2 regions of the Syntrophothermus lipocalidus DSM 12680 genome follow, and region 2 is predicted to be linked to the other one. Evidence: riboswitches for the same ligand, from Rfam matches in the RefSeq annotation. Region 2 holds a riboswitch; the other holds the start of a gene.
What was found. A riboswitch is a leader RNA that binds a small molecule or an ion and turns the genes downstream of it on or off. The one in region 2 is predicted to bind cobalamin.

Region 1 (4,425 bases), 1.2 Mb from region 2:
TAAAATTGTGGACTCCGTGGTCAGTCGCTACATAGGAAGCGGCGTTTTCAGTGTTTAGCCGTGATACCGGTTGCGGCGTAAGGTCCCGCTCGTCATGAATACAACTTAGGTCCGGGTGTGGAACCATTGCAAGGCAATACAAACTAATCTATAATTTGATTATAAAAAATTAAAGAACAGAAATAGAATTCTCTTAGAGAAAGACATGTTATGTTTATGCGCTTTTTGTTGGCTGAGGGGGTGAGGCCACATCTCGCGATCCGCATCGTTTTGCATTCCCACTGTGCTGGTTTGTGCTGGCTATTGTAACTAACATTAGCTGCCCCGAACTTTTCAGTTCCGGTAGTCTTTCCAGTTTGATTCTTGATTAACGACCGATACCTGCTATTGATATATAAGTGCCGACGAAACACCGTTATGTACAGAGATGGAAACTGCTCGGGTTAACTCATAGTTTGGACCGGCACGGTGAGCGAATGTTATGGTCGTGGCGGTAGTGCATTCATAGGAGGGGACGCAGGTGACTGAAGGCAAGGAGGAAAAAAAGGGTTTAGTACTGGTCATAACCGGGGACGGGAAAGGTAAGACCACTTCGGCTCTTGGGCAAGCTGTGAGGGCTATGGGTCACGGGTTTAAGGTATTCTTCCTTCAGTTTATGAAGGGGAGGACCTACGGCGAACATATATGTGCGGAAAAATACCTGCCTAACCTGACGGTTCGCCAGTGTGGCTTGGAGAAGTTCGTTATCAAAGGTAAGGCAACTCCGGCCGACATCGAAGAGGCCCGGGAAGGGTTAGAAATGGCCCGGCAGGCTATGTTTTCTGGGGAGTACGACATGGTGATACTGGATGAGATCAACATCTGCATGGATTTTGGACTGATTCCGGTGGAAGAGGTAGTAGAACTGGTGAAGAATAAACCGCCTCAGTTAGACTTGGTTTTAACTGGAAGAAGAGCTCCAGCTGAGATCATCGAGCTGGCCGATACTGTAAGCGAAGTAAAAGAGATTAAACATGCTTATGCTAAAGGGATCAAAGCCAGGGCCGGGATTGAGTTCTGATTTTATGTATCCGGTTATTTTTTGGGGAGGCGAATATAATGAGCGAGGATCTGGTTCAAAAGGCTAAGGACAACGCGCGGCAGAATTTCCGCGAGGGTCTGAACTGCGCCGAATCAGTACTGAAGGCTATTCTGGACACAGGAGTTACCGATTTTCCACCTGAGGTAGTGGCTATGGCTACCGGTTTCGGAGGCGGAATGGGGCTTTCAGGCAACAACTGCGGGGCTCTTATCGGTGCAGTCATGGCAGTTGGAGCTGTCCACGGCCGCAAGAACCCGTTGGAAGGCGAGTTCCAGGAGAGGGTGGACCGGCTCTACGGAAACCCGGGACTATACCGTTTCTTCAACGGTCTTCCCCACGAGTTTAAAGCCAAGTTTCAATACCTCGATTGTGCTAAGCTGAATGAAAATTACCCAGAGTGGCAGGACAAGGAACGTTTCCGCCAGTGCATGAAGATGGTCATCGAAGCAGCAGGGATGGCTATGGAATACATCATCAAGGGTAAGGAGGAAGGGTATATTCAGCCCTTCGGGCCAAACGTAGCCGGTAAGGAGTAGAAATGTTGGGTATCCAAAAATAGAATACTATCGGACAGGTGCCCGTATGGGGATAATAGGGAAGCCGGTGAACCAGCCGCATAGGTTCGTAAGCCGGCGCGGTCGCGCCACTGTAGCCGGGGAGCAACGCCTGCAACCTCGCAGGAGCCACTTTCCGGCACTCAGGTCGTATCGGAACTCGTTCCAAGTGGTAGGTATATGTAGAAACCGCAGTTACCACCCGGTTCCTGAATCGACTTGAGTGCCGGATGGGAAGGCGCAGGCAAAGCGAGGATCCGGGAGCCAGGAGACCTGCCTGTTCTAATTCTTTACCACCTTCGCGGAAAAGGGGTAGGAACCGAGATGATGGTAAAGTTCTCAGTCGATGGCTAATCGACTGGGAACTTTGCTTTTGCCCTGTGAGATCACCAACCACTTCAAGCCAATACCAAAATACTGAGGGAGATGGTGACCTTCAGGGAAGGAGAAATATCTGGAATTTCATAAAGGGCAAGATGTCGTGCAGAGAAGGAGAATTGTCAATATGTATGACGAAAAGGAGACAAAACTTTCTTCGATTGAACGGGTTCTACAGGACCATGGGGGCCACGTAGCGCGCATTCCAGCCCGCGAAATAGTTGTTGATCCCCGAGTACGGCTTAAATGCCTGGTCCCTGTGTGTGACAGCTATAACCGAGGACTGATGTGTCCTCCTAACCTGCCCATGGTTAACGAGTTCCAAGAGGCTCTCAGGTTATATAACATTGCTTTGCTGGTACAGTATCGCCAGTTTTTTGTTCCCGAGAGGGAAAGACATTACGCCGACGTGTTCGGAGGAGCCCGAAAACTGCATTTTATGATTAACCTGGGAGAAAAAGAAGCGTTTAGGTTAGGGTTCCGTTTTGCTGCGGGACTTATCGGTGGCGCGTGCCATCTGTGCGACGAGTGTGTTGGTATTGCTTCCGGCAAGCCTTGCAGGCATCCTTTCGAAGCCCGGCCGTCAATGGAGGCTATGGGTATAGATGTCGTGGCAACAGCAGAAAAAGCCGGGTTGTCTTTACGATTTCCGGTCTCAGATGAAGTTGTTTGGAATGGGCTTCTTCTTATCGATTAAAACAGACGTTAGCATAAACAACATGTTCAGAGTCTAGTATACTCATACAGCTACTGGAGGGAAGAGGATGAGAAAAACGGAGCTTTTCACTAAGCTAGTAGTTGTGCTCATATGGCTGGCTTTTTCGGCATTTTTATCCGGCTGTTCGGGACAAGGGGGTTCGCAGACGAAACAGCCAACGCCGGATAAGGGGTTTCCGGTAACAGTTACCGACGACCTGGGTCGCCAAGTTAAGATCGAAGCGGAACCACAGAGAATAATCTCTTTATCACCGAGCAACACCGAGATATTGTTTGCCTTGGGATTAGACAAACGCATTGTTGGGGTTACGACATTTTGTAATTACCCCCCGGAGGCGCAAGACAAAGAGAAAGTAGGAGGGTTTTCGGATCCCAGTATCGAAAAGATAGTTAGCCTCAAACCGGACTTAGTAGTAGCGGGGGACCTGCACGCTAAGATCGCAGACGAGCTTCAAAAGCTTTCTATCCCGGTTATTGTTGTCAGCCCTAAGAGCATCGAGGGAACCCTGGAATCAATAGAAATGGTGGGAAAGGCTACGGGATGTGCGACCGAAGCTCGCCAGGTAGCGCAGTCTATACGCAGCAAGATGGACGAGGTGAAGGCAAAGGTGCAGCAAACAAAAGACCGCCCCCGTGTCTACTATGAAGTGTGGTACAATCCGCTAGTTACTGCTGGACCCAAGACGGTCATTAACGATTTAATCAGCTTGTGTGGAGGCCTCAATATAGCAGATGACGCGGCTACGGCATGGCCCCAATACAGTGAGGAGATGGTCATAGCGAAAAACCCGGATGTAATCATCCATTCATACGGACATGGAGATCTTCAGGCTGCTAACCTTTACGACAGACCCGGCGGATGGCGGCAGATAAACGCAGTTCGCCAGGGGCATATCTACACGGTGAATGCGGACATCGTGAACCGTCCTGGGCCCCGGTTGGTCCAAGCAATTGACGAGTTTGCCCGGTGTATTCATCCAGAGCTATTCAAATAACAGGAGGCAGTGAATTGCCTGACTTCGGAAAAAGATTCGCGATACCGATATTGATTCTGGCTTTGTTTTTAGTTTCCTTGGTTTTTCTTGGAACCGGAGCGGTACAAATTCCTCTTAAAACAACTATCAAGATATTGTTTTCTCAGCTTCCCGGAACGCAAGAGGGATTCTCAGACGTGCCTCCTACTTTTCGGGAGATCATTTGGTTTATTCGTCTTCCTCGGCTGGTGCTGGCTATGGTAGTGGGGGTTTGCCTCGCAGTAGCGGGAACCATTTTTCAGGGGTTGTTTCGAAATCCCATGGCCGATCCTTATGTCATAGGGGCTTCTTCTGGAGCTGCTTTAGGAGCTACGGCGTCTATGGTTTTGGCTGTCAGTTGGACCTGGATGGGGCTAGGTTCTGTACCGTTAGCCGCGTTTTTGGGAGCCCTGGTGACTGTAATCGTGGTTTACAACCTGGCGCGGGTGGGTAATGTTATTCCGGTGCAGAACCTGCTACTGGCGGGGATAGCGGTCAGCGCGTTTCTCTCTTCGCTAGTCTCGCTACTGATGTACTTCAGTGATGACCGCCTGCATGCTGTGGTCTACTGGCTTATGGGAGGGCTTTCGGGGAGGTCGTGGGATTACGTAATGTGGTCGCTGCCGTACCTCGTGGTTGGTGTGGGCTTGGCCATATACTGTGCTCGTGATCTCAATGTTAT
Region 2 (4,425 bases):
CACGGTGGAACCGGGTGAGGTTACCGCTGTTGTCGGCGACAACGGGGCTGGGAAGTCTACGTTTGTTAAGATCATATCAGGAATACTGGTTCCCGATGAAGGACGCATTATTATCGACGACCGGGTGTATACGCATTTGACCCCTGCCCTGGCTATTCAAGAGGGAATCGCTACTGTTTACCAGGATTTAGCCTTAGTAAACTGCGGCGATGTAGCTACTAACGTATTTCTCGGCAGGGAGTTAACTAGGGGCATATTTCTAGACAGGAAAAGGATGTACAGCCGAGCGCGAAAGGTTTTGGAAGAAATGGGAATAAACCTACCAGCAGTGGACATGCTAGTCGGGCTTTTGTCCGGAGGCCAGCGGCAGGCGGTGGCCATGGCCAGAGCCGTTAACATGGGGGGCAGGCTCTTCGTTCTCGACGAGCCGACGGCAGCTTTGGGCTATAAGGAGACCTGTCTTGTGCTGGATTTGATTAGGAGGTTGCGGGACCAGGGGTATTCGGTAATTATCATAAGCCATAACCTTCACCAAGTCTTTTCTATCGCGGACAGCATCTGCGTATTCAGGCACGGGAGGGTTGTTAGTTGTACCAGCGTCAAGCACACCGACCCAGAGACGGTCGTGAAACTGATAACGGGAACGGAAACGGCGTAGAAACCAGTAGTGTGGCAGTGTTGTGGCAGCGGGCCAAGGCAAATATCTCTGTGGGTACGGGAAAGTACTTCAACCAGGTGCTCTTGGTGACGGCCTTGGCGGTTCTGGCTGCTGTCCTCTCGTTAGTTTCCCCGCATTTTTGGCAGTGGGATAACGCCAAGAATATACTCGAGCAAACAGCCGTGCTTATCGTGATGTCAGTGGCTATGACTATCGTGATAGCGAGCGGGGGCATTGATCTTTCGGTAGGTGGGGTAGTGGCTCTGAGCGGGATTGTCGCCGGGCTCTGCCTTAAAGCCGGGGCAACGGTAGCGGCAGCGGTAACTTGCGCTCTGGGTTTAGGTTCCCTAGTAGGACTGCTGAACGGGAGTTTGATCTCCCTGCTCGATATTAACCCTTTTATAGTTACCCTGGGTTGCGGGTCGATTGCGCGGGGATTGGCTCTCATTTTGACCCAGGGGATCCCTATATACGGGTTCGGATCCGGTTTTGCTTGTTTAGGGAAGGGAAACATTATGGGACTCACCGTTCCGGTTTGGCTTGCTTTGGCAGTAGCTTTGCTGGGATGGGTAGCAGCCACCCGAACGAAATTAGGGCTGTACGCTTCCGCTATGGGAGAAAACGAAGAAGCCCTGCTCCGAACTGGGGTTCCGGTGGGCTGGTACAAAACCGGACTCTATGCCATCTGCGGAACAGCAGCGGCGCTAGTGGGTTTGGTTTTAGCATCCCGTCTTAACACTGCTGACCCTACAGTCGGCCTCGGGTATGAACTTCAAGCGATTGCAGCCACCGTGCTCGGCGGTACCAGCATGAAAGGGGGGGCGAGCAGTATACCGGGGACCGTTATTGCTTGCCTTTTGCTAGGGGTGCTGGCGAACGGCCTAACCATCGTGAGCGTCCAGCCTTATTACCAGCAGCTTCTAATAGGTATAATTATCATAGCGGCGGTTATCGTGTCTGAGCGTAAGAAATAGTGGTGGTTCGCGGGTCGGGGGCCAAAGAGAAAGAAGGGCTCGGTTTCCCAGTAGTCGGAGGAGCCCTCAAGAACGGTCTTAACGGTTCGCTTTAACGCGGCATGGAATTAAATAACAAAAATGGTTTGGGATACTTGATATGGCACTTTAAAAGTGCTACATTAAATCGTAGTAAGAGTAAGGAGTTGGAGGCAACTAAATACAAAATACAAAGGCATCGGGTATCTTCGTTTCGGCTAGCAAGACGAAGCGAGGTTAAAAGGGAACCAGGTGAGAATCCTGGACGGTCGCGCCACTGTGAGCGGGGAGCGACATTCCCAGTAAGCCACTGTCCGAACATGTAGCCGGTTGTGACGGAACCGGGTGCGTGCCGGATGGGAAGGCGGGAATGGAGCGAGGATCCGCGAGTCAGGAAACCTGCCCGAGGCGGTGCGTCGTCAACCTTCCGCGTGAGAGGGGGAGTGCGCTATGAGTGCATATCAGGCCTTGTGAGTTTTAACCTCACTTCTTTCAGTGGAAGTGGGGTTTTTTAATTGGTGTTTGGTTTGGTAGGGTAGCTACGGATCAACGCTCGATGATTGATTTTCAGAGATGGGCGTTGATGCCATTGTAGTAAAGAAATGGTTGAGGGAGGGTTAGAATTCATGCATAAGAACGGTGGACGGAAGCGCCTGGTAACGCTGGTCTGCTTGCTGGCCGTACTGTTAACAACGGTTATTCTGCCAGGAACCGCAGAAGCCCAGGCGAGTCTTAATGACCTTGCTGCCAGGGCGGTGCAGAATAATTATGTCTTGCTTCAAACTGGGACTCCAGTAGATGACGGTTGGACGAGTTTTGGCGCTTACGATGCATATGTGCTTGATAAGGCCGGAGTCGATTTGAGCAGCTGGGTTTATGAGAGCCAGAGTTTTAAGGATAAGGTTCTGGCGAAAACATACCAGATACTGTCCAATCTTAGCGGTACTTATTCATCTAAACTCCTGGCCCAGCATCTGCTGGCAGCGCAGGCTTTCGGGGATAATGAGAAAGCCAACCAACTGCTCCAGATACTAAACGATCGTCAGACGTGCACGGGGAACGGGTCTTTTGACAACAATGCTTTCGGTGATCTCGCGGCTTTTGAGCTTTTGGGAAGGGCAGGGGTAATAGGCCAGGTTTACGACAAAAATGCGGCGATTGAGTATATTTTGAGCCAAAGGGATACGAGCACCGGGGCTTGGACCAGTTCCTGGAACGATACTGTGGCGACCTGCCAGGCAATCCGAGCTTTGGATTATCTAAAGCACTATGCGTCAGGGGACCAGACAGATGCTGTGACACAGGCCATAGAGGCGGGCCTCGAATGGCTGAAAGCACTACAGAAAGAGAATGGCAGTTTTCAAGATGACGCTGGTTGGGAGGACCCCGCGATAGACACGGCTGAAGTCATATATACTTTGAAACTTTTGGAAATAGATCCCCAAACTTGGAAGAGCAGCGCGGAAAACAGTCCGGTAGACTACTTACTGACCGGAGTACAGAACGAAGATGGTACTTTCGGCAGCAGCAAGAACATAATGGATAACACCTGGGTTCTGGATGCCTGCCTGATGCTGGGCGCAACCCTGAGCAACGATCAGCCCGTTGGTGTATTTATCAGGCCTGCACAAGCAAGTGTTAGGGTAGGAGACCAGCAGGATCTCACTGCGAAACTCCTCCGCCTAGACGGAACCGAGACCGATGTGACAACGCAAGCAGTATGGGAAGTAAGTGATGACAGTGTCGCCAGTATAGATACTGGAGGCGTGCTTAGTGCCCTTGCTCCAGGTACCACCCTGGTGAGGGCGAGTTACGGGAGTCTGACCGGAACGGCAACGGTAACAGTAGCTGCCGCGAATTCTGGGTCAGGCACGACCTCGGGATACCAGACAGTAACGGTGAACATAGCTGTGGTGGGAAAGGGTGGAAACCTTCTGTACGGCCCAGGATCAGTGGAACTTTCTCCAAACGATAGATTCGGGCTGACAGCGATGGGGGCTTTGGACAAAACGGGTTTGAGCTGGGAGTTTTCGAGCCAGTGGCCCGGGCTGGTGGTTGCTATAGAAGGCGAACGAAACGAGGGAATGAACGGCTGGTGCTACAGCGTGAACGGCAGCATGCCGAGTGTTTTACCCGGCGACTGCTCAGTACGCCAAAATGACAAGATCATCTTTTGGTACAGCACCAACGCCATGTCCGGCGGTCCCAAGTGGGAAGATCTCGTCAGCGGTAAATACCTGCAAGAGGCTCAGACAACAGCGATAAGCCCGGAGATTGTGCAAGCGGTAAAGGAAGCCGTCAGCCAATACCAGAACGAACTCGGGCAGGTGTTGACCGGGATCAAGATCCTCAACCAAGATCACATCATGTCAAAATCCGAGGTCGAAGCTTTGAAAAAGGAGTTGGCGGAAAACCGGGTATCCGTAACCGTGAAGGTGGGAACGGAAGAAGCCGTGCTGGCAGATACCAAACAGGAGGTGTCGTTGCTCATACCCGCCAAGGCCTTGAACGAGACGGTAGAAATATCGCTCAAGGAATTGAATTCGTCCCAAGTTGACGTGCAGGTCCCGGGCAAAATCGCTTCATCCCTTTACGAGCTTGAGCCCAGTGGTACCAAGTTCGCTTCGCCCGTAACCGTTATTATTAAGCTTCCGATAGATGAGGGTCTAAAGCTCGAACTCCTGACCCCGGCTTGGTACGACGAGAAGGATAAACAATGGGTGCCCATTCCCGGACTGATAGATGCCAAGAAGGGGCTGGCCATATTCAAAACCG

Region 1: it holds a riboswitch for cobalamin, as region 2 does, so the genes downstream of both, SLIP_RS07250 (DUF2284 domain-containing protein) here and SLIP_RS01585 (S-layer homology domain-containing protein) in region 2, are expected to answer to the same signal.

The regions. Positions count from the first base shown of each region.
Region 1 covers NC_014220.1:1,516,689-1,521,113, reverse strand. The annotation lists gene cobO (cob(I)yrinic acid a,c-diamide adenosyltransferase) at 521-1,060, shown strand; gene SLIP_RS07255 (C-GCAxxG-C-C family protein) at 1,099-1,617, shown strand; cobalamin riboswitch at 1,637-1,930, shown strand; gene SLIP_RS07250 (DUF2284 domain-containing protein) at 2,141-2,710, shown strand; gene SLIP_RS07245 (ABC transporter substrate-binding protein) at 2,778-3,725, shown strand; gene SLIP_RS07240 (FecCD family ABC transporter permease) at 3,740-4,425, shown strand, end outside.
Region 2 covers NC_014220.1:332,473-336,897, forward strand. The annotation lists gene SLIP_RS01575 (ATP-binding cassette domain-containing protein) at 1-658, shown strand, start outside; gene SLIP_RS01580 (ABC transporter permease) at 589-1,632, shown strand; cobalamin riboswitch at 1,835-2,071, shown strand; gene SLIP_RS01585 (S-layer homology domain-containing protein) at 2,277-4,425, shown strand, end outside.